2 regions of the Tardiphaga sp. 172_B4_N1_3 genome follow, and region 1 is predicted to be linked to the other one. Evidence: riboswitches for the same ligand, from Rfam matches in the RefSeq annotation. Region 1 holds a riboswitch; the other holds the start of a gene.
What was found. A riboswitch is a leader RNA that binds a small molecule or an ion and turns the genes downstream of it on or off. The one in region 1 is predicted to bind S-adenosylmethionine.

Region 1 (11,276 bases):
AGAGGGGCGTCGCTGCGAAGGCCATCGACAAGGTCAAGGAAGTCGCGAAGACCGCGACCGATATCTTGAGCCGCGTCCCCTGCCGCACACCGAAAGGGGGCATGAAGGCGATGGGCGCGCTGCCGCATGTGGCCAGCAAACTCGTTGCCGGCAAGCCCGTGGTCATCGTTGCGTTCGGCTCGTCCTCCACCGAGGGCTACGGTTCGACGGCGCCGGAATTCACCTATCCCAACCGTCTCGCAGCGCAGCTGCACCGCGCCTATCCCTCGGCCAATATCACCGTGCTCAACCGCGGCAAGGGCGGCGAAGATGCGCCGGAAATGATGGCGCGGCTGCAGAGCGAAGTGATCAATTCGAAGCCTGATCTCGTGATCTGGCAGGTTGGCACCAATGCGGTGCTGCGCAATCTCGATCCCGGCGAAACCAGCAAGATGGTGGAAGACGGCGTCGCCCGCATTCAGGCGGCCGGTGCCGATCTGGTGCTGGTCGATCCGCAATATTCGCCGCTGGTGAATACGCGGCCGGAAGGCACCAGCAAGATGGTCTCGCTGCTGCACAAGGTAGCCGAACTGCGCAAGGTCGGCATCTTCCCGCGCTTCGAAGTGATGAAGGAATGGCACGAAGGTCAGCAGATGTCGTTCGACAGCTTCGTCATTGCCGACGGCCTACACATGAATGACTGGGGCTATGCCTGCTTCGCGCAGTTGCTTGGCGACAACATCATCAAGTCGGTCGGCCAGGTGAAGCTCGGCATCAACGAGCCGCAGATTCAGCAGGCGCAGAAGCCGCTGTAAGTTCGAAGAGGGGCGAATGCCTCTCAGCCGTCATTGCGAGCCCGCGAAATTCGCCTTCGGCGATTTTCGCTGAGCGAAGCAATCCAGTCTTGCTTGAAAGAAAGTCTGGATTGCTTCGTCGCAAGTGCTCCTCGCAATGACGATGGAGAGATTGGCTAAGCCTTCGCCAGTGCCGCTTCGAGATCCTCGATCAGATCGTCACGATGCTCGAGGCCGGCCGAGAAGCGGATGAAGCCCTCTGTGATCCCGAGTTCGAGCCGCGCTTCCAGCGGCAGGCGCTGATGCGTCGTTGTCGCCGGATGCGTGACCAGGCTCTTGGCGTCGCCGAGATTGTTGGAGATGCGGGCGACTTTCAGCTCGTTGAGGACGCGGAAGGCTGCTGCCTTGCCGCCCTTCACCTCGAAGCCGATCAGCGTCGAGCCCGCACGCATCTGCTTCTTCACCGTCGCCGCCTGCGGATGATCCTCGCGGCCCGGATAGATCAGCCGCGAAATCTTCGGATGCTGGGCCAGCACGTCTGCGAGGGCAGCCGCGGTCTGCGTCTGCCGCTCGACGCGGATCGCCAGCGTCTCCAGCCCCTTCACCAGCGTCCATGCATTGAACGGTGAGATCGAGGGGCCTGTCTGGCGCAGATAGTTATGAATATGCTCGTCGATGAAGTCCTTCGACGACAGGATGATGCCGCCGAGGCAGCGTCCCTGACCGTCGATGTGCTTGGTTGCCGAATACACGACGACATCTGCACCGAGCGCGAGCGGGCTCTGCCAGAGCGGCGTCGCGAACACGTTATCGACAATCAGTCGCGCACCGCCGGCATGGGCGATGTCAGCGATGGCTGATATGTCGAGCACGTCAAGCGTCGGATTGGTCGGGCTTTCCAGGAACAGCGACTTGGTGTTTGGGCGCATCGCCTTCTGCCACTGGTCGAGGTCGAGTCCATCGACAAGCGTGAATTCGATGCCGTAGCGCGGCAGCAGCTCTTCGATGACGTAGCGACAGGAGCCGAACAGCGCCTTGGCGGCGACGACGTGATCGCCCATGCGCAGCGGCGCGAGAATGGCGGTGGTCACGGCGGCCATGCCGGTGGCCGTCGAGCGTGCAGCCTCCGCACCTTCGAGGTCGATCATGCGGCTCTCGAACATCGACGTATTCGGATTCGAAAAGCGCGAATAGATGAAACCGGGATCTTCGCCCTTGAACCGCGCCTCGCAGGCTTCTGCGGTCTCGTAGATGAAGCCCTGCGTGAGGAAGAGGGCTTCGGACGTCTCGTTGAATTGCGAGCGCAGCGCGCCGGAATGAACGAGCCGGGTTTCGGGGCGATAGGACTTCGTAGACATGTGACCTCCAACGTACCCGCGTAACACGGGCACAAAAAACCGGCCTGGACGGACGTCCTCAGGCCGGGATCGCATGCTGGAAGGACATGTGTCCCCGGCCTGTTTAGCGACTTATTTTACGTGGCTGCAAGCCGGCCGGCTCAAATCACCACGGGATAACGATGTGCATATTCCCGCTTGCCCTTTTCGTCAAGGCGGGGCTGAGATAACCGGTAAAGTCGCTATTTTTCAGTGTATTCTCGCTGAAGGACGACCGAAGGACGAGACCTGTGCCGTTTACGCTTGCCCCCGATGCCGATGGAATTCTGCCCGACCGCATGATTGCGGCGATGGCCGATGCCGGCCTGATCCTGCCGGAATATCCCTTCGTCGAGAGCCAGATCCAGCCTGCCAGCCTCGATCTGCGGCTCGGCTCCATCGCCTATCGCGTGCGCGCCAGCTTCCTGCCGGGGCCGAATTCGACGGTCGCCGAACGCATCGACGAGTTGAAGCTGCACGAGATCGACCTGTCCGATGGCGCGGTGCTGGAAACCAACTGCGTCTACATCGTGCCGCTGATCGAAAGCCTGGCGCTGCCGCCGAACATCTTCGCGGCTGCCAATCCGAAGAGCTCCACGGGACGCCTCGATGTGTTCACGCGGGTGATTGCTGATGGCACCAGACGGTTCGATGTGATCGGTGCGGGCTATCACGGGCCGCTTTATGCCGAGATCAGCCCGAAGACATTTCCGGTATTGCTGCGCGAAGGCTCGCGCCTGTCGCAGGTCCGTTTCCGGGTCGGCGATGCGGTGCTCGACACCGAGGCGCTGGAAGAACTCCACGCGCAGGAGCCGCTGGTCGACAGCGACACTGCCGACCTCAACAATGGCCTCGCGCTGTCTGTCGATCTCTCCGGCGAGAATGCCTCGGGCTTCGTCGGCTACCGCGCCAAGCGTCATACCGGTGTGGTCGATATCGATCGCCGCGGTGGCTACAGCGTCAATGAATTCTGGGAGCCGATCTCGGCGCGCAAGGACGGCACGCTGATCCTCGATCCCGGCGAGTTCTACATTCTCGCCTCCAAGGAGGCGGTGCAGGTGCCGCCGGACTACGCCGCCGAGATGGTGCCATTCGATCCGCTGGTCGGCGAATTCCGCGTCCACTATGCCGGCTTCTTCGATCCGGGCTTCGGTCATGACGGCGCTGGCGGCAAAGGCTCGCGCGCGGTGCTGGAAGTGCGCTCGCGCGAAGTGCCGTTCATTCTCGAACATGGCCAGATCGTCGGCCGTCTCGTCTATGAGCGCATGCTGGATCGTCCGGATGCCCTCTACGGCCAGCGTATCGGCTCGAATTATCAGGGCCAGAGCCTGAAGCTGTCGAAGCACTTCAAAGTCTGATTGCTCACCGCTCCGAGTAAGCAAGAAAAAAGGCCCGCATTGCTGCGGGCCTAAGTTTTTTCTGGAGACGAAGTAGACGATAGATCGTCAGGCTTACTGAACGAAGCCTGCGCCGAAGTTGCCCAGATTGAAGCGATAGTTCAGGCCGGCCTTGATCGTGTGCTCGTCGTTCTTGAAACCACCAACGGCGAGGGTCGGCGTGATGAAGTTGACGTTACCGAAGTCGTAATACTGATATTCGACCTTGCCCGACCAGTTCTGGGTGAACAGATATTCGAGACCGCCGCCAACCGTGTAGCCATCGCGGCCGCCGTCGCCGGCAAAGCCGTTGGTGAAGCGCGAGTCAGCCCAGGCGTAACCGCCCTTTACGTAAAGCAAGGCCGGACCCCAGGTGTAACCGAGACGACCGGTGACCGAACCGAGGCCGCGATTGTCGAAGTTGCTGCTGGTGGAGAGGAAGCTGTAATTGGCTTCAAGACCGAACACCCAGTTCGGGGCGAACTGGTAGTCGTAACCACCCTGCACACCGCCCATGAACGTGCCGTCATTGCTGCCGCCGAGCAGGTTGTTGTCGTTGCCCGGGAACGCGCCGCCGATGTGACCGCCGATGTAGAAACCGGTCCAGTTGTAGATCGGAGCAGCCGGAGCATAGGCCGGAGCCTTGGTGTAAGGGCGCGCAGCCAGGTCAGCAGCGGACGCCGGAGCGGCCAAAGCGACGAGGGCCAGAGCAGCGGTAGACAGTAGAAGCTTCTTCATCAGGTGTTCCTTCTCAATCCCGACGGGGGATGACGAAAGGCAACCTAGACTATTGCGCAGTGATTGCTGTCACACGCGTGCAACAGCGCCTCAAACGAAAAAGGCAGCTTTGGCGACCACGTCGCGCTTAGGACACAGCATCGCCCAAATTGATTCAGGAACTTTTCACAATGTGCGATTTCGTTTCAATCACGTTCGGATTGAGGCGCTGGAACACGACAACCGTTGATCAGCCACGGTAACGCAACGCTTCAACCAGCGCCGCGAATGCGGATGTCGGTTGTCGGCGGCTCGGATAATAAAGGTGATAACCCGAGAACGGTTGGCACCAATCGTCAAGCACTTGAACAAGCCGGCCTGAGGCAATGTGATCGCGCACGCGATCCTCCGGCAAATAGGCCAGCCCCAGTCCGTTCAGCACCGCCTTGTGGCGCAGCGACATGTTGTTGAACACGATCTGGCCATCGACGCGCACTTTCAAGGCGCGCCCGCGCTTCTCGAACTCCCACGCATAGAGGCCGCCCATGGTCGGCAGGCGGATATTGATGCAGTCATGCGCGGTGAGGTCTTGCGGGCGTTTCGGCAGCGGTCGTTTGGCGAAATAGGACGGTGCGCCGACCACGACCATGCGAAAGTCCGGCCCGATGCGGACGGCGATCATGTCTTTTGCGACCTGTTCGCCCAGGCGAACGCCGGCGTCGTAGCGTTCCGCGACGATGTCGATGAGGCCGTAATCGACGACGAGTTCGGCCTTGATGTCGGGATAGCGCGGCAGCAGCTTGGCGAGGGCGGGCCAGATGATCGTTTCGGCGGAATGCTCACCGGTGGTGATGCGGATGGTGCCGGCCGGCTTCTCGCGCAGCTCCGTGACGGCCGCGAGTTCGGCGTCGATCTCTTCCAGCTTGGGGCCGATCGTCCGGATCAGGCGTTCGCCAGCCTCGGTCGGCGCCACGCTGCGGGTCGTTCGGGTGAGGAGCCGCAGTCCAAGCCGCTCCTCGAGACCGCGAATGGTGTGGCTGAGCGCGGATTGCGAGACGCCGAGCTTGGCGGCTGCGCGCGTGAAGCTCGCCTCCTTCGCGACGGCGAAGAAAGCGAGGAGGTCGTCGATTGTCTGGCGGGCCATTCATGAATCCGGCTGATAAGTGCGTGCAGATTATATCATCTAGTCTCATGGGCGCACGATCTCCAGATGTCGCATGTCGGCGGCAAAATCCCACCAGCGCGGGAGCCGCTCATTGGCCGGATGGCACAGGAGATCTGACATGAAGACACGCAAACTCGGACGCAGCGGACTGGAGGTCTCGGCCATCGGGCTCGGCTGTATGGGCATGAGTTTCGGCTACGGGCCTCCGGCCGACACAACGGAAATGACCGCACTGATCCGCGCGGCGGTCGAACGCGGCGTCACGTTCTTCGACACCGCCGAAGTTTATGGCCCGTTCACCAATGAAGAACTCGTCGGCGCGGCGCTCGCGCCGGTTCGCGATCAGGTGGTCATCGCCACCAAATTCGGCTTCAGGCTCGATCCCGCAACCGGTCAGCAGGTCGGTCTCGACAGCCGCCCCGCACATATTCGTGAGGTCGCCGAAGCATCGCTCAAGCGCTTGAAGATCGATGCCATCGATCTGTTCTACCAGCATCGCGTCGATCCCGACGTGCCGATCGAGGATGTCGCCGGTGCGGTGAAGGACCTGATCCGCGAGGGCAAGGTGAAGCACTTCGGCCTGTCCGAGCCGGGCGTGACGACAATTCGCCGTGCCCATGCCGTACAGCCGATCACCGCAATCCAGAGCGAATATTCGCTGTGGACGCGTGGCCCCGAAAAGGAAGTGCTGGCGACGCTTGAGGAGCTCGGTATCGGCTTCGTCCCCTACAGCCCGCTCGGCAAGGGCTTTCTCACGGGCGCCATGAACGAGTGCACGACGCTCGACAGCGGAGACTTCCGCAATATCCTCCCGCGCTTCACGCCCGAAGCGCGCAAGGCCAACCAGGCGCTGGTCGATCTGCTCGGCGAGATCGCCGGACGCAAGCAGGCGACGCCGGCCCAGATCGCGCTGGCGTGGCTGCTGGCCCAGAAGCCGTGGATTGTGCCGATCCCGGGCACCACGAAACTGCACAGGCTTGAAGAGAACCTCGGTGCAGCAGACGTTGAGCTGACAGCCAACGATCTGCGGGATATCGACAGCATTGCTGCAAAAATCACCGTGCAGGGCAACCGATATCCGGACAGGCTGGAGGCGATGACCGGCCGGTAGTCCGCAGGTCACTCGCTGCCTAGACCTCGCGTTGTTCCCACAGTGCCGTGAGGCCTTCGCGGTAGGTTGGAAATGCGAGCTTCACGCCGAGCTCGCGTTTCAGCCGCGCATTCGAGATGCGGTTGTTGCTGGCATAGAAGCTGCGCGCCATTGGGCTCATCTCGGCGTCATCGAAGTTCTGCTCGGGCGGCGGCGCGATGCCCATCAGCGCTGCGGCATAGGTGACGACGTCCTGCGGCGGCGCCGGCTCGTCGTCGCAGAGATTGAAGATGCCGGTCTGCGCGTGATCGAATGCTGCGGCGACAGATGTTGCGATGTCGTCCACATGGATGCGGTTGAACACCTGGCCCGGCTTGAAGATGCGATGGGCCTTGCCGGTTTTGAGATTCTCCAGCGCATTGCGGCCGGGACCGTAGATGCCGGCGATGCGCAGGATCGTCGTGCGATCGCCGGCCACGGCGCGCCATGCGTCTTCGGCATCGATACGTGCCTTGCGTCGGCCCTCGCCGGAGACCGGGGCGGTTTCGTCGATCCAGGCGCCCTGATGATCGCCGTAAACCCCGACGCTGGAGAGATAGATGATGCGCCGGATGCCGCTGGCCGCGATCACGGAGCCGAAGGTCCGCAGCACGGGATCGCCGTCTGTGCCGGGCGGGACCGAGACGAGCAGCGCATCGGCGCTCGCGAGGTGATCGGCAATGCCGGGATCGGTGACATCCGGATTGAAGACCAGCGTCTCGATATCGCGGGCAGCCGACTTGCCGGCCGTGCGGATGGTGCCGGCAATCCCGATGAATTGACCGCCGTGCCGAGCAATGAACCGGTTTGCGCTGTAGCCGAGCCCGAAGACGAAAAGACGCACGTTCATTCCATTTCTGCATGAATTCGGGCGCGCCGGCCCATTTCAAGGTCATCATTCGGGCTGCAGAGCGCGCCGGTCAAGTGCGCGACACCGTCATCTTTTGTGCTACTGCTCTGCTACGAGACCGGCGCGAATGCCGGCAGATTTGGGAAGGACAAGGCGATGGCCACCACGCTGGCAGCAGATGCATATGCGCCGCGCTACATCAAACTGAATGCGCGCGACAATGTCGCCATCATCGTCAATGATTTTGGCCTGCCCGCGGGCACCCTGATGACCGGCGGCCTGGAGCTGCGTAACTTCGTGCCGCAGGGCCACAAGGTGGCGCTCTCCGATATCGCCAAGGATGCGCCCATCATCCGCTACGGCGAGATCATCGGTTATGCCCTCGATGCGATTTATGCCGGCGAATGGGTAGAGGAGGCGCGTATCCACATGCCCGATGCGCCGGATCTCGACAGTCTTGAGATTGCCAATGCGGTTCCGGAAACGCAGCCGCCGCTGAACGATTACACATTCGAAGGTTTTCGCAATCGCGACGGCTCCGTCGGCGTGAAGAATATTCTCGCCATCAGCACGTCGGTGCAATGCGTCGCCGGCACGCTCGAATTTGCGCTCAAGAAGATCAAAGCCGAGCTGCTGCCGCGCTATCCGAATGTCGATGACGTTGTCGCCGTCACCCACGGCTATGGATGTGGCGTCGCCATCAATGCGCCGGATGCCTATATTCCGATCCGCACACTGCAGAACATCGCGCGCAATCCGAATTTCGGCGGCGAGGTGATGGTAGTCGGCCTTGGCTGCGAGAAGCTCGCACCGGAGCGTTTGCTGCCGAAGGAGGATCCTGCGAGCATGATGCGCCTTCAGGATGAGAGCAATCAGAGCTTTGGCGACATGGTGGATACGATCATCACCATGGCTGAAGCGCGCTTGAAAATCCTGAACCAGCGCAAGCGCGAGACCTGTCCGGCTTCCGACCTCGTGATCGGTCTGCAATGCGGCGGCAGTGACGCGTTTTCCGGTGTGACCGCCAATCCAGCGCTCGGCTTCGCGAGCGATCTGCTGGTGCGCGCCGGCGCCACGGTGATGTTCTCCGAAGTCACCGAGGTGCGTGACGCGATCGAATTGTTGACGCGCCGTGCGGTCAACGAGGATGTCGGCCGCGCGCTGATACGCGAGATGGACTGGTACGACTCATATCTGGCACGCGGGGGCGCCGATCGCAGCGCCAATACGACGCCCGGAAACAAGAAGGGTGGTCTTGCCAATATCGTCGAGAAGTCATTGGGCTCCATCGTCAAGTCCGGTTCGAGCGCAATCAGCGGCGTCATTGGTCCGGGTGAGCGCGCGACGACGAAGGGACTGCTGTTTGCAGCAACGCCAGCCAGCGATTTCGTTTGCGGCACGCTGCAGCTTGCCGCCGGCATGCAGATGCAGATCTTCACCACCGGACGAGGCACGCCCTATGGGCTGGCGCAGGCACCGGTCATCAAGGTCTCGACGCGGACTGAACTGGCGAAGCGCTGGTCGGACCTGATCGATTTCGACGCCGGCCGCATTGCGTCAGGCGAGATGACCATCGAGGAAGCCGGCTGGGAGCTGTTCCAGCTGATCCTCGACGTCGCCAGCGGTCGCAAGCAGGTCTGGGCGGACAAATGGGGACTGCACAACGACCTGGTGCTGTTCAACCCCGCGCCGGTGACGTGAAGAATTTCAAGTGGGATAGGCGAAGTAATAAAAACTCGTCATGCCCGGCCTCGTGCCGGGCATCCACGTCTCGGCCATAAACTCAGGAAGACGTGGATGGCCGGGACAATCAAGTGAAGCCCTCGCTTCGCGCTGCCCGGCCATGACGGAGCTTTGTCAGCGCTCTGGTGTCACTTCAACGCTGCAGCCTTCGCGCCCGATGGCGTCACGCGCCAGACCGTATTGCCGACATCGTCGGCCACCAGTAGTGCGCCCTTGCTGTCGATGCGCACGCCGACCGGGCGTCCCTGCGCTTCGCCACTGTCATTGAGGAAGCCGGTGAGCACATCCTGCGGTTTGCCCGATGGCTTGCCGTCGGTGAAGGGCACGAAGATCACCTTGTAGCCGCTTTGCGGGCGCCGATTCCACGAGCCGTGCTGGCCGATGAAGGCACCGCCCTTCATGCTGGCTGGAAACAGGTCTCCGGTGTTGAAGGTCAGCCCGAGTGATGCGGTATGCGCACCGAGCGCGTAATCGGGCGCGATGGCTTTGGCAACCATGTCGGGACGTGGTGGTTGCACGCGGACATCGACGTGCTGGCCGTAATAGCTGTAGGGCCAGCCGTAGAAGCCGCCATCCTTCACCGAGGTCATATAGTCTGGCACAAGGTCGCTGCCGATTTCGTCGCGCTCGTTGACGGTGACCCACAACGCGCCGCTCTGCGGCTGCCATGACGGGCCGTTGGGATTGCGCAGACCGGATGCGAAGATGCGTGAGGCGCCGGTCGCGCGGTCGATCTCAAACACCGCGGCGCGGTCTTTCTCGGCCTCCATGCCGTTCTCGCCGACATTGCTGTTGGAGCCGACGGTTGCATAGAGTTTCGTGCCGTCGGGGCTCGCCGTGAGATCCTTGGTCCAGTGGTGATTGATCGGGCCGCCGGGCAGGTCAGCCACCTTCACGGCTGGCGTCGTGATCCTGGTATCATTGGTCCTGTAGGGAAACTTCACCACAGCATCGGCATTGGCGACAAAGAATTCGTCGCCCACCAGCACCATGCCGAAGGGTGAGTTGAGCCCTTCGAGAAACGCTGTCTTCGTCTCGGCTACGCCGTCGCCGTCCGCGTCGCGCAGCAGCGAAATACGATTGGCCGTCGGTGTGCCCGCGCCAGCATGGCCCATCACCAGTTTCATGACCCAGCCCTTGATGCCCTTGCCATCTTCCGGTTTCGGCGGCGCATTGCTTTCTGCCACCAGCACGTCGCCATTGGGCAGCGCATAGACCGTGCGCGGATGATCGAGGCCTTTAGCAAAAGCGTTGACCGTCATGCCTTCCGCAGCCTTCGGCTTGGCGCCCGCGGGCCACCCGACGGCCTTGGAGACATTGACCGTTGGAATAAGCGACTTGTTGGGCTCAACGAGCTTCGGTGACGGTCCGAAATCTTCGCCTGACGCAATGGTGGATTTCTCGTTGCATCCGGCCAGTGGCAGCGCCAGGGCGACGAGACAGGCGGAAAGCAAAAATTTCTGGCGCATGGAATGTCCTTGTGGCTAACGGAATTCAATGCGCGCGATGCAGGAACGTTCGGCCTCCCTGCATGAATTTCATGTGAAGCCGGAGTGATGCACGGCTATGGTCCTCCCAACAAACAGGGAAGAAACGATGACCGGACCGACAAATACGAGCGACGAAGCCACGTGGACGCGCTGGCGTAGCGTCGCCGATCTTTATCACGCCTATTTCACCGGCCTGATTCTGACCACGGTCACGCGCCGCGGCACGGCAGACGCCGCCGAGTTCATGTTTCGGATCTTCCGTCGGCAGCAGCAGGAGCGCTTTCTGCCGGGACTCGTGAAGCTCGGTCTGTCCGGCCTGCCGCCCGCGGTCGCTGCGGCCCAGTATCACTATCTCTCGAACTGGATCGGCGGCGTGTCGGTCGAGTACATGGTTGAGAGCGACCGCAAGGCCTGGATCCGCTATCCGCCGCCGCGCTGGATCTGGCGCGGCACGGCAATCTGCGGTGTGCCCGGCGAGGTCTCGCGCGCGATGCTGCGCGGCTGGCACGCCAACAATGGCGTTTCGCTCGGCAATCCCCGCATGGGTTTCGTCTGTACCAAGCAGAGCGTCGATGGCCAGGATGGGCTCGAAGGCTATTACTGCGAATACGACCATGATTTGGATATCGATCAGCGTCTGGTGTTCGCGCGCCATCT
Region 2 (11,276 bases), 1.2 Mb from region 1:
GGCAGAACCGGACCCAGCACACCGAGCACCGCCGCCGCGACGTGTTCGCCCAGCCGGAATTCGTCGCGGTCACCGCCGATCAGGCCCGGCCGCACAATCGTCAAAGACGGAAAGCCCATCGCCTTCAGCGCTTCCTCCACTTCGCCTTTGGTACGCGGATAGAGCAGCTTTGAGCGCGCATTGGCACCCACCGACGAATTGAGCGCGAAACGGCGAGCGCCGTGCTTGCGCGCCAGCCGGGCGACTTCCAGCGGGTAATCATAATCCACAACGCGAAATGCCTGATCCGAGCCGGCCTTGGCGCGCGTCGTGCCGAGTGCACAGATCACACCATCGACGTCCCACCAGTCGGCCTCGGCTGGTAACCGGTCGAAGTCGACCAGCGGGTTGTCGAGCTTCGCATGCGCCTCGAGCGGCCGCCGCGTCGACGCAACGATGCGCGTGATCCGACTGTCGGCGAGCGCTTTGGCGATGACATGGCGGCCGACAAGGCCGGTGGCGCCGACCACGAGAATGCGGGTCATGATCTTTCTCCAACGTGGAAACGGCCTGAACCGTGAGGTTCAGGCCGTTTCGTTGCGTTTAAACCCGTGCCGTCAGTTCAGCTGCCGCTTCGGCACCGGCGCCTCGAACTCGGCGATCTCCGCGGTCCGGGCTGGCTTGCCGTTGAATGTCAGGACGTTGCCGGCGGCGCTTATGTCGACATGGTCACCGTCCTTGACGTCGCCGGCGAGGATCATCTCGGCCAGCGGATCCTGGACGTTGCGCTGGATCACCCGCTTGAGGGGACGGGCGCCGTAGGCGGGATCCCAGCCCTTGTCGGCGAGCCAGTCACGGGCTTCGTCCTCCAGCACCAGCGTGATCTTGCGATCTTCCAGCAGCTTGGTGAGCCGCGCGAACTGGATCTCGACGATCCGGCCCATTTCGCTCTTCTGCAAGCGGTGGAACAGGATGATCTCGTCGACACGATTCAGGAATTCCGGCCGGAAATGGGCGCGGACGTTGCCCATCACCAGGTCGCGCACCGCTGACGTATCCTCGCCCTCGGGCTGGTTGACCAGGAATTCCGAACCGAGATTCGACGTCATGATGATCAGCGTGTTGCGGAAATCGACGGTGCGGCCCTGGCCATCGGTCAGGCGGCCATCGTCGAGCACCTGCAGCAGCACGTTGAACACGTCCGGATGCGCCTTCTCGACTTCGTCGAACAGAACGACCTGATAGGGCCGCCGCCGCACAGCTTCGGTCAGCGCGCCGCCCTCGTCATAACCGACATAACCCGGAGGCGCGCCGATCAGGCGTGAGACCGAGTGCTTCTCCATATATTCGGACATGTCGAGGCGAACCATCGCGGTGTCATCGTCAAACAGATAGGACGCCAACGCCTTGGTCAGCTCGGTCTTGCCGACGCCGGTGGGACCGAGGAACATGAACGAGCCGATCGGCCGGTTGGGATCCTGCAGGCCTGCCCGCGACCGACGCACCGCCGTCGCCACGGCACGCACCGCTTCGGCCTGGCCGACGACGCGCTCGCCGAGGCTCAGCTCCATCCGCAACAGCTTGTCCTTCTCGCCTTCGAGCATCTTGTCGACCGGCACGCCGGTCCAGCGCGAAACAACCTGCGCGATGTGATTGGCGGTGACCGCCTCTTCCATCATCTCGGAATTCTCGTTGGCTTCGATATCGGCCAGACGCTTTTCAAGATCGGGAATCCGGCCATAGGCCAGCTCACCGGCACGCTGATATTCGCCGCGGCGCTGCGCATCGGCCAATTCAAGGCGCAAGCCATCGAGCTCGCTCTTGAGCTTCTGCGCATTCGACAGCTTGTTCTTCTCGGCCGACCAGCGCTGGGTGAGCGCGGCCGATTTCTCTTCTAGCTCGGCGAGTTCCTTCTTGAGTGTTTCGAGCCTGCTCTTCGAGCCTGCATCGGTTTCCTTGCCAAGCGCCTCCTGCTCGATCTTGAGCCGGATGATCTCGCGGTCCATCGAATCGAGTTCTTCAGGCTTGGAGTCGACCTGCATTTTCAGCCGTGCCGAAGCCTCGTCCATCAGGTCGATGGCTTTATCCGGCAAGAAGCGATCGGTGATGTAGCGGTTCGACAGCGTTACGGCAGCGACCAGCGCGCTATCCGTGATGCGGACGCCGTGATGCTGTTCGTATTTGTCCTTGAGGCCGCGCAGGATCGAGACGGTGTCTTCCACAGTCGGCTCAGCCACGAAGATCGGCTGGAAGCGCCGCGCCAGCGCCGCGTCCTTCTCGACGTGCTTGCGATATTCGTCGAGCGTGGTGGCGCCGATGCAATGCAATTCGCCGCGGGCGAGCGCAGGCTTCAGCAGGTTCGACGCGTCCATCGCGCCATCGCCCTTGCCGGCGCCGATCAGCTGATGCATCTCGTCGATGAACAGGATGATGCCGCCCTCGGCCGAGGTCACCTCGCCGAGTACAGCCTTCAACCGTTCCTCGAACTCGCCGCGATATTTCGCGCCGGCGATGAGCGCACCGAGATCGAGCGACAGCAGGCTCTTGTCCTTCAGGCTCTCCGGCACGTCGCCATTGAGAATGCGCAGCGCGAGACCTTCGACGATGGCGGTCTTGCCGACGCCGGGTTCGCCGATCAGCACGGGATTGTTCTTGGTTCGCCGCGACAATACCTGAATCGTGCGGCGGATTTCCTCGTCGCGGCCGATCACCGGGTCGAGTTTGCCATCGCGCGCGGCCTGGGTCAGGTCGCGGGCATATTTCTTCAACGCGTCATAGGCGTTTTCGGCCGTGGCGGAATCCGCCGTGCGGCCCTTGCGCAGCGCATTGATCGCGGCATTGAGATTTTGCGGCGTGACGCCGCCCTTGTTGAGCAGGCTGCCGGCTTCGGAGTCCTTGTCGAGCGCCAGCGCAAGCAGCAGCCGCTCCACGGTGACGAAACTGTCGCCGGCCTTTTCGGCGGCCTTTTCGGCGGCATCGAAAGCGCGCGCGGTCGCCGGCGCCAGATAGACCTGTCCGGCCCCTGCGCCCGAGACCTTGGGCATCTTGCCCAGCTCGGTTTCCGTCGCCTTCAGGATGGCGCGGGAGTTGCCGCCGGCACGATCGATCAGGCCGCCGGCCAGACCTTCACTATCGTCCAGCAGAACTTTCAGAATGTGCAGCGGCGAGAATTGCTGATGGCCCTCGCGCACGGCCAGCGACTGCGCCGACTGGATGAAGCCGCGCACCCGTTCGGTGTATTTCTCAATATTCATTGTGTGTTGTCCCTCGGCCTGCCCTGTCCGCCTCGAAAGCACGGATGGGGCATCTTCATTGGGTATCCGCAGGCCGCATTGATGGTGGTCAACCGGCTGCGGTCGTCGCTGGCGTCAAAACCAGCTTGATGCAAATGTGGGCAGCCAGTTCCCGAAACGGAAGGGGTCCGCATAAAATTCCAATCGGCCAGGCGATAGCGCCGCGGGCCCAAATCTCTTAAGACCGGAACCATGCCAGAACAGTCTTACGCCAGCGTTGCCAGCATCTACCGCTATCCCGTGAAGGGCCTGACGCCCGAGCCTCTGGAACAAGTCACGCTGAAGCCCGGCCAGACCCTGCCGGCCGACCGGCGCTATGCCATCGAGAACGGCCCAATCGGGTTCGACCCGGCAGCACCGCAATATTTTCCCAAGACCCAGTTTCTGATGCTGATGCGCAACGAGCGCCTGGCGGCGCTGCGCAGCCACTACGACGACGCCAGCCATACACTGACGATCCGGCAGGATAATGTGGAGGCAGCGCGAGCCGATCTGCAGACGGCCGAAGGACGTGCGGAAATCGAAGCGTTCTTCGCTGCAAATTTTGCCGATGAACTACGCGGACCACCCAGGGTGCTGTTCGCGGACGGCCATAGCTTTTCGGACGTGCCGCGCAAGGTGGTGTCGATCATCAACCTCGCCAGCGTCAAAGATCTCGAAAAGGCCGTCGGGCAGACGGTGCATCCGCTGCGCTTTCGCGGCAACCTGCATGTAGCGGGCTGGCCGGCCTGGCATGAATTCGAGCTGATCGACCGGACGTTCGCCATCGGCAGCACCCGGCTCAAGGTGGTGAAGCGCATCGTCCGCTGTGCAGCGACCAATGTCGATCCGGATACGGCCGCGCGGGATCTGACGATTCCGAAAACGCTGCTGCAGACCTATGGTCATGCCGATTGCGGAATTTACGCTGAGGTCGTCACCGGCGGCATGATCACCGCCGGCGATAAGATCGTCGTCGAAGAATAGACGAACTCAGCTCGTCGGCATCACGTAGGCGTAAACGCGGCCACGCGAATACACCGACTCGGCGACGCGGTTGCCGTGATTGCCGGAGACGATGATCGGATTGCCCTTGGCATCGACACCCGAGACGACGCCGACATGACCGCCGCGACGACCGCGCGACATCACGGCGATGGCGCCGACCTGCGGACCTGAGATGCGCTGGCCATAGCTCGAGAACGAGCGCGCCATATCAGACCCGGTGCCTTGATGGCCGGTGCGCTTCAATACGAGGTTCATGAACGCTGCGCACCACAAGCGACCGCGGGCGGTCGGATTGCCGCGGCCGATGAAGCTGCGCGCTGCATCGACGATGCCCGAACCGCCGAAGCCGCCGGAAGGCTGGTTCATGCTTGCATTGGCGTTATTGAAATTTGTGGAGTCGCCGAACGAAGGCGCCTGCTGTTCGACTCGGGCACTGCGCCGTGCATACCGCGCGCGATGCCGGACGTGATGACGCGTGCTGTGTGTGTACTTGCCGACGTGGTGCGAATGACGCGAAGCGCCGTGATGAGGACGTGCCGACGCGGGAGAGACTGACGCGAGAACTGCCGCCGAACACACCGCAAGAGCCGAGATGCGAAGTGCACGGCGATACGCAAAGAACTGAACCATACCGAATTTTTCCTCTTAACACCCCCGAACCCCATCAGCCCAAATACGCGGGCTAACAATCGGGACGGGCGTGGTAACGAAGTTGGTATGGCGATAACAAGACCTAGAACGGTTCAAGTGACGATTTTTTAACGGCGACATCGGAGGGAATCGCTTCAACTTCAACGGACGCCATACGTATAGACATAGCAGCCACCCATTCGACAGAATGCGCGCTTATATTACCTATTCGAATTAGCTTTTACGCACATCTTTGGCGTGTATCGCAGGTCGACACACGGCGTGAAAAGCCGCATGGAATGCGGTACTTCTGTTTCCATCAGGCAGAAATCTACACGCGATCAGGGTTGCGCCGATTTACTCGCGCGGCTCAGCAGGAAAACGCCCTGCTCCCCGAACATGTTCCAGAACCACCACGGCGCATTGAGGCGCAGCGGACGGCCATAGAGATCGAGCGCAACGGCGCGCTCCATCTTCACGTTGATCTCGTCGCACAAGACAACGAAATCCTTGATGGTACAGAAGTGAATGTTCGGCGTGTCGTACCACGTCGCCGGCAGATTCTCCGTACGCGGCATCCGGCCACCGACAAGCAACTGCACGCGCATCTTCCAGAAGCCGAAATTCGGAAACGACACGATCGCGCTGCGGCCGATGCGCAGCAGATTTTCCAGCACGACGCGCGGCTGCCGCGTCGCCTGCAGCGTCTGCGACAGGATCACGTAGTCGAACGCATCGTCGGGATAGTTGATCAAGTCCGTATCGGCGTCGCCCTGCACCACTGCGAGGCCTTTGCCGACACAGCGGTTGACGCCCTCGCGCGACAATTCGATGCCGCGGCCGTCAATGCCGCGGCTTTCCAGCAATTGCAGCAGATCGCCATCGCCGCAGCCCACGTCGAGCACCTTCGAACCCGGCTTGATCATCTCCGCGACCAGGAGGTGATCGCCACGATAATCCTGCGTGCCGCGCGGCGCCGGCGTCGCCACCGCAGAATTCAGCGGCAAGGCTTGTTGTGGAAACGCCATCTCTATGTCCCCGTAACAGGCAGGCCGCGCACGGAGGCTGCGGAGTTCAGAAATGCACCGGCGATATCGAGGAACTCGGGCACATCGAGCAGGAAGGCATCATGACCCTTGTCGGTTTCGATCTCCGCAAAGGACACGCGGACGCCGCCGGCATTCAGCGCGTGCACGACGTCGCGCGATTCTGCCGTCGGGAACAGCCAGTCTGATGTGAACGACATCAGACAGAAGCGCGTCTGCGTATCGCGAAACGCTTCCGCAAGCTTGCCGTTGTGGTCGGCTGCGATATCGAAATAGTCCATCGCACGCGTCAGATAGAGATAGGAGTTGGCATCGAAGCGCTCGACGAAGGACGAGCCCTGATAGCGCAGATAGCTCTCGACCTGAAAATCCGCATCGAAGGAGAATGTCGGCAACTCCCTGTCCTGCATGCGGCGGCCGAACTTGCGGTGCAAGGCGGCATCCGACAGATAGGTGATATGCGCGGCCATCCGCGCGACGCCGAGGCCGCGATGCGGATGTGTGCCTTCCTCGAAATAACGCCCGCCGCGCCAATCGGGATCGGCCATCACGGCCTGACGACCCAATTCGTGGAACGCGATGTTCTGCGCCGAGTGCCGCGTGCTGCAGGCAACCGCCAGCGCGGAGAACACGCGCTCCGGATAGGCCGCGGTCCATTGCAGCGTCTGCATGCCGCCCATGGAACCGCCGACGACGCAAAACAACTGACCGATACCCAGACTGTCGATCAGCATCGCCTGCGCACGCACCATGTCGGGAATGGTGATGACCGGAAAATCCAGTCCCCAGATCTTGCCGGTGGCGGGATTGGTCGAGGCCGGACCGGTCGAGCCCATGCAACCGCCGAGCACATTCGAACAGATGATGAAGTAGCGTTCGGTGTCGAGCGCCTTGCCGGGGCCGACCAGTGTCTGCCACCAGCCGGGCTTGCCGGTGATCGGATTGATATTGGCGACGTGCTGGTCACCGGTCAAAGCGTGGCAGACCAGGATCGCATTGGATTTGTCGGCGTTGAGCGTTCCGTAGGTCTGATAGGCGATCTGGAACGGGGCGAGGTCGACGCCGCAATCAAGCCGCAGCGGCTGATCCATGCCAAAACCCGCGACCAGCGAGGTCGGGTGATCGGCTTCATGTCCACGCTCATCGGGGCGGACAACCGGACTCTTCACCAGTTCGACATTTACCATCTTGATACCGGCCTCCTCAGGAGGTTCTCAAACCAAAACCGGAATCAGGCCATAAAAAACCCGGCCTGAACAAATAGCTCGGCCGGGATCAAACTGTCCCCGGCCTGTTTAGCGAGTTGTTTAACGTGGCTGCAAGCCGGCCGGCTCAAATGACCACGGAAGAGCCCAGAAACTAGTCCCACACCCGCCTGCCGTCAATATGGGCATACCCCGGTCAAATTGCCCAACTGCCCTGCGGCCAAATCTTCCATGTTTTCTTTGCTTTCCGGCACCGTCTTACCTAATCAATGGCCGTGCCCGCCGGCTCCCTGGAGCCGGCCCGGCAAGCTCGACGGGACCTATCACGCCTCCCGTCCCGAAGGTTTTGAACATGTCGAAATTACCACCCGCCCCGCCCTCGCTGGATGAACTGCGCAAAGAGATCGACAGCATCGACGCGCAGGTTCACGCCCTATTGATGCAGCGCGGCGACATCATCGACCGGCTGATTTCGGTGAAGCAGACCCAGGAGGTCGGCTCGGCCTTTCGGCCGGCGCGCGAGGCCGACATGATGCGCCGTCTGGTGCAGCGCCATCGCGGCATCCTGCCGATCGACACCGTCGAGAGCATCTGGCGGGTGATCATTTCGACTTTCACTTACGTTCAGGCGCCGTTCTCGGTGCATGCGGATCTGTCGCTCGGCGAGAGCGCGATGCGGGATTCCGCGCGCTTTCATTTCGGCTTCACGGTGCCTTACGTCGCGCATTTCAGCGCCGCCGCAGCGGTCGAGGCCGTGGCCAAGTCCAAGGGCGATCTCGCGCTGGTCTCGGCGACGTCCAGCCGCACGCCGTGGTGGATCCCGCTGGAAGCCCTGGGCGCGCCGAAGATCATCGCACGCCTGCCGTTCATCGAACGCGCCGACCATCCGGCCGCATTGCCGGTGTTCGTGGTGTCGCGCGTTGCCGACAGCGCCATGGTGACCGAGGTCGAGATGTGGAGCGTGCGGGTGTCCGGCTGGAATGCCGAGACCGCGCGTGCGCTGTCGCCGCGGGCCGAAATCGTCGCCGTGCCGGATACCGCCTTTGACGGCGCGGCGCTGCTGATCTCGATCACGAGAGCCTCCAGCCTCGACAAGATCAAGTCGGCGCTGATCGAAGCCGGCGCCTCGGTGCGCTCCACGGCTCTCGTCGGCAGCCACGCAACCCGCTATACCGTGGCCGCCAGCGACGCACCGCGTTCGTAAGCCAATCTGACGTTCTGGAGTTGAAGATGTCCCGTCCTGTGCCGAAGCCCGGCATTCTCGATATCGCGCCCTACACCCCTGGCAAGAGCCCGGTGGTGGAGCCCGGCCGCACGACCTACAAGCTGTCGGCCAACGAGACCCCGTTCGGTCCGTCGGCGCGCGCCAAGGACGCCTTCGCCACTGCTGTCGCGCATCTCGAGGATTATCCGGAAGGCACGTCGAAGGTGCTGCGCGAGGCGCTCGGCCACCGCTTCGGCCTCGATCCCGCGCAGATCATCTGCGGCGCCGGCTCCGACGAAATTCTGAACCTGATTGCGCATGTCTATCTCGGCCCCGGCGACGAGGCGATTTCAACCGCACACGGCTTCCTGGTCTACCCGATCGCTACCCAGGCGAACGGCGCCACCAATGTGGTCGCTCCGGAAACCAACTTCACCTGCAACGTCGATGCGATCCTGAACTGCGTCACACCGCGCACCAAGCTGGTGTGGCTGGCGAACCCGAACAACCCGACTGGCACCTATCTGCCGTCCTCCGAGATCAAACGCCTGCGCGCCGGCCTGCCGGAGCACGTGCTGCTGGTGCTCGACGCCGCATACTGGGACTACGTGACCAAGGGCGACTACGACAACGGCCTGGAGCTGGCGAAGACCACCGAGAATACCGTCGCCACCTACACCTTCTCGAAGGTGCACGGCTTGGCCGCCCTGCGGATCGGCTGGATGTTCGGCCCTGCGCACATCGTCGATGCGATGAACCGGATTCGTGGGCCGTTCAACGTCTCGGCGCCGGCGATGATGGCCGCGGTGGGGGCGATCGAGGACACCGGCCATGTCGAGATGTCGCGCACATACACCGCCAAGTGGATCGGCATCCTGACCGAGGAAATAACCAAGCTCGGCATCGAGGTGACGCCAAGCGTGGCCAATTTCTTGCTGATGCATTTTCCGGCGACCGGCAAGACCGCAGCGGATGCCGATGCGTTCCTGACCAGGCGCGGGCTGGTGCTGCGCGCCGTGACCAATTACGGCCTACCGAACTCGCTGCGCATGACCATCGGCACCGAGGAAGCCAACAGGCTGGTGATCGAGACGCTGCGTGAATTCATGGCATCGAATTCGGGGCAATGACGTGAGCGCCACGCCGCCCTTCAAACGTATCGCGCTGATCGGGCTCGGCCTGATCGGCTCGTCGCTGGCGCGCGGCATTCAGCAGCTTGGCCTTGCCGGTGAACTCGTTGCCACCGACAATTCGGCGGCCGTGCGTGCACGCGCCGTGGAAATCAAGCTCGCCGACCGCATCGCCGACGACAATGCCAGCGCCGTCAAGGATGCCGATCTGGTCATCGCCTGCGTCCCCGTCGGTGTGGCAGGCGACGTGGCGAAAAGCATCGCAGCACATCTCGCGCCCGGCGCAATCGTCTCCGACGTCGGTTCGGTGAAAGCCTCCGTGCTGCACGCGATGTCCGAATATCTGCCGGACAACATCCACTTCATTCCCGCGCATCCGGTCGCCGGCACGGAAAACTCCGGCCCGGATTCCGGCTTCGCCGAACTGTTCAGCAATCGCTGGTGCATTCTGACGCCGCCCGAGGGCGCGGATCCCGCGGCCGTCGAGAAGCTCACCGGCTTCTGGGCTGCGCTCGGCGCCAATGTCGAGATCATGCAGGCCGCGCATCACGATCTGGTGCTCGCGGTCACCAGCCATCTGCCGCATCTGATCGCTTATACAATCGTAGGCACGGCCGACGAGCTCGAAGATGTCACGAGGTCGGAAGTGCTGAAGTTCTCCGCGGGCGGTTTCCGCGATTTCACCCGTATCGCAGCATCAGACCCGACCATGTGGCGCGACGTGTTCCTCGCCAACAAGGACGCGGTGCTGGAAATGCTCGGCACCTTCCAGGAAGACCTGTCGAAGCTGACCCGTGCCATCCGCCGCGACGATGGCGATGCGCTGTTCGAGCACTTCACCCGCACCCGCGCGATCCGCCGCGGCATCGTGAGTATCGGTCAGGATGAAGCGGCACCGGACTTCGGGCGCAAGCATCAGGCGCTGACGAAGAAGGATTGATCGCAGGACCAACAGCCGTCATTGCGAGCGAAGCGAAGCAATCCAGCCTTACTTGCTTTGCAGCTTCTGGATTGCCGCGTCGCTTCGCTCCTCGCAATGACGTGGAGAGGCCGGCGAACCTCACGCCTTAAAACAACGGCGGGATCTGCGCCACGCGCAGCGGCCCGAGGAACACCGCGCCATCGACAAATTTCAGCGGGAACGACCGCGCCGCTTTGCCTTCCAAGACAGCCGCAGTCCCGATCGAATTGACGCCGGCCGCAAGGCCGCTGCCGGCATTCTTGCGCACGACATTGCCGAGACCGGGGATCGCCCGATCCAGCGCACCGAGGATGTTGTTGACGTCTTGCGACTTCACGCCGGGCGCAATGCGATCCAGCGCCTCCTGAGGCACGCCCATCTCCAGCAACTTGTCGATGCCGAGGGCGGCGATAGCCTTGTCCAGCCCCGCCACGGTCATCTGCAATTCGCCGTCGAGATTGCCCGCGGCGGTCAGACCGAGCGAGCCCGTCGCCAGCGAGATGATCTCGCCCTGCTGGACGCGCGACTGCACGATCTCGACGCGTCCACCTGCAGCCTGAAGCTCGCGGAAACGCTGCGGCCAGGGCTTAGGCGAGACATCCTTGAGGCCGCTGAGCAATGCGCGGATATCGGCATCGAAGGGTGCGGCGAGGATCGGATGAACATCGGCAATGCTGCCGCTCCTGATCTGCAGGGCCGTCTCGATCACCGGCTTGTCCGGCGTCGAATTCGCTGCCGTGCGGCCATGCAATTCGACCTGTTTGGCACGTGCGGTCGGCGCCTGCACCGAGCCGGCGAAGCGGTCGAGCGACACATCGTCGAACACGATGTCGGCGCTGTC

Region 2: another riboswitch for S-adenosylmethionine. It lies ahead of metX (homoserine O-acetyltransferase MetX); the one in region 1 lies ahead of AB7783_RS25195 (O-succinylhomoserine sulfhydrylase).

What each region holds. Positions count from the first base shown of each region.
Region 1 covers NZ_CP197238.1:5,322,320-5,333,595, forward strand. The annotation lists gene AB7783_RS25190 (SGNH/GDSL hydrolase family protein) at 1-794, shown strand, start outside; gene AB7783_RS25195 (O-succinylhomoserine sulfhydrylase) at 950-2,131, opposite strand; SAM riboswitch at 2,214-2,293, opposite strand; gene AB7783_RS25200 (2'-deoxycytidine 5'-triphosphate deaminase) at 2,401-3,507, shown strand; gene AB7783_RS25205 (outer membrane protein) at 3,601-4,263, opposite strand; gene AB7783_RS25210 (LysR family transcriptional regulator) at 4,493-5,386, opposite strand; gene AB7783_RS25215 (aldo/keto reductase) at 5,526-6,518, shown strand; gene AB7783_RS25220 (SDR family oxidoreductase) at 6,538-7,380, opposite strand; gene garD (galactarate dehydratase) at 7,543-9,087, shown strand; gene AB7783_RS25230 (PQQ-dependent sugar dehydrogenase) at 9,258-10,598, opposite strand; gene AB7783_RS25235 (hypothetical protein) at 10,726-11,276, shown strand, end outside.
Region 2 covers NZ_CP197238.1:4,148,814-4,160,089, forward strand. The annotation lists gene AB7783_RS19635 (NAD(P)H-binding protein) at 1-524, opposite strand, end outside; gene clpB (ATP-dependent chaperone ClpB) at 597-3,233, opposite strand; gene AB7783_RS19645 (MOSC domain-containing protein) at 3,465-4,238, shown strand; gene AB7783_RS19650 (TIGR02594 family protein) at 4,245-4,889, opposite strand; gene metW (methionine biosynthesis protein MetW) at 5,231-5,917, opposite strand; gene metX (homoserine O-acetyltransferase MetX) at 5,920-7,122, opposite strand; SAM riboswitch at 7,210-7,289, opposite strand; gene AB7783_RS19665 (chorismate mutase) at 7,493-8,344, shown strand; gene hisC (histidinol-phosphate transaminase) at 8,371-9,474, shown strand; gene AB7783_RS19675 (prephenate/arogenate dehydrogenase family protein) at 9,476-10,414, shown strand; gene AB7783_RS19680 (DUF2125 domain-containing protein) at 10,542-11,276, opposite strand, start outside.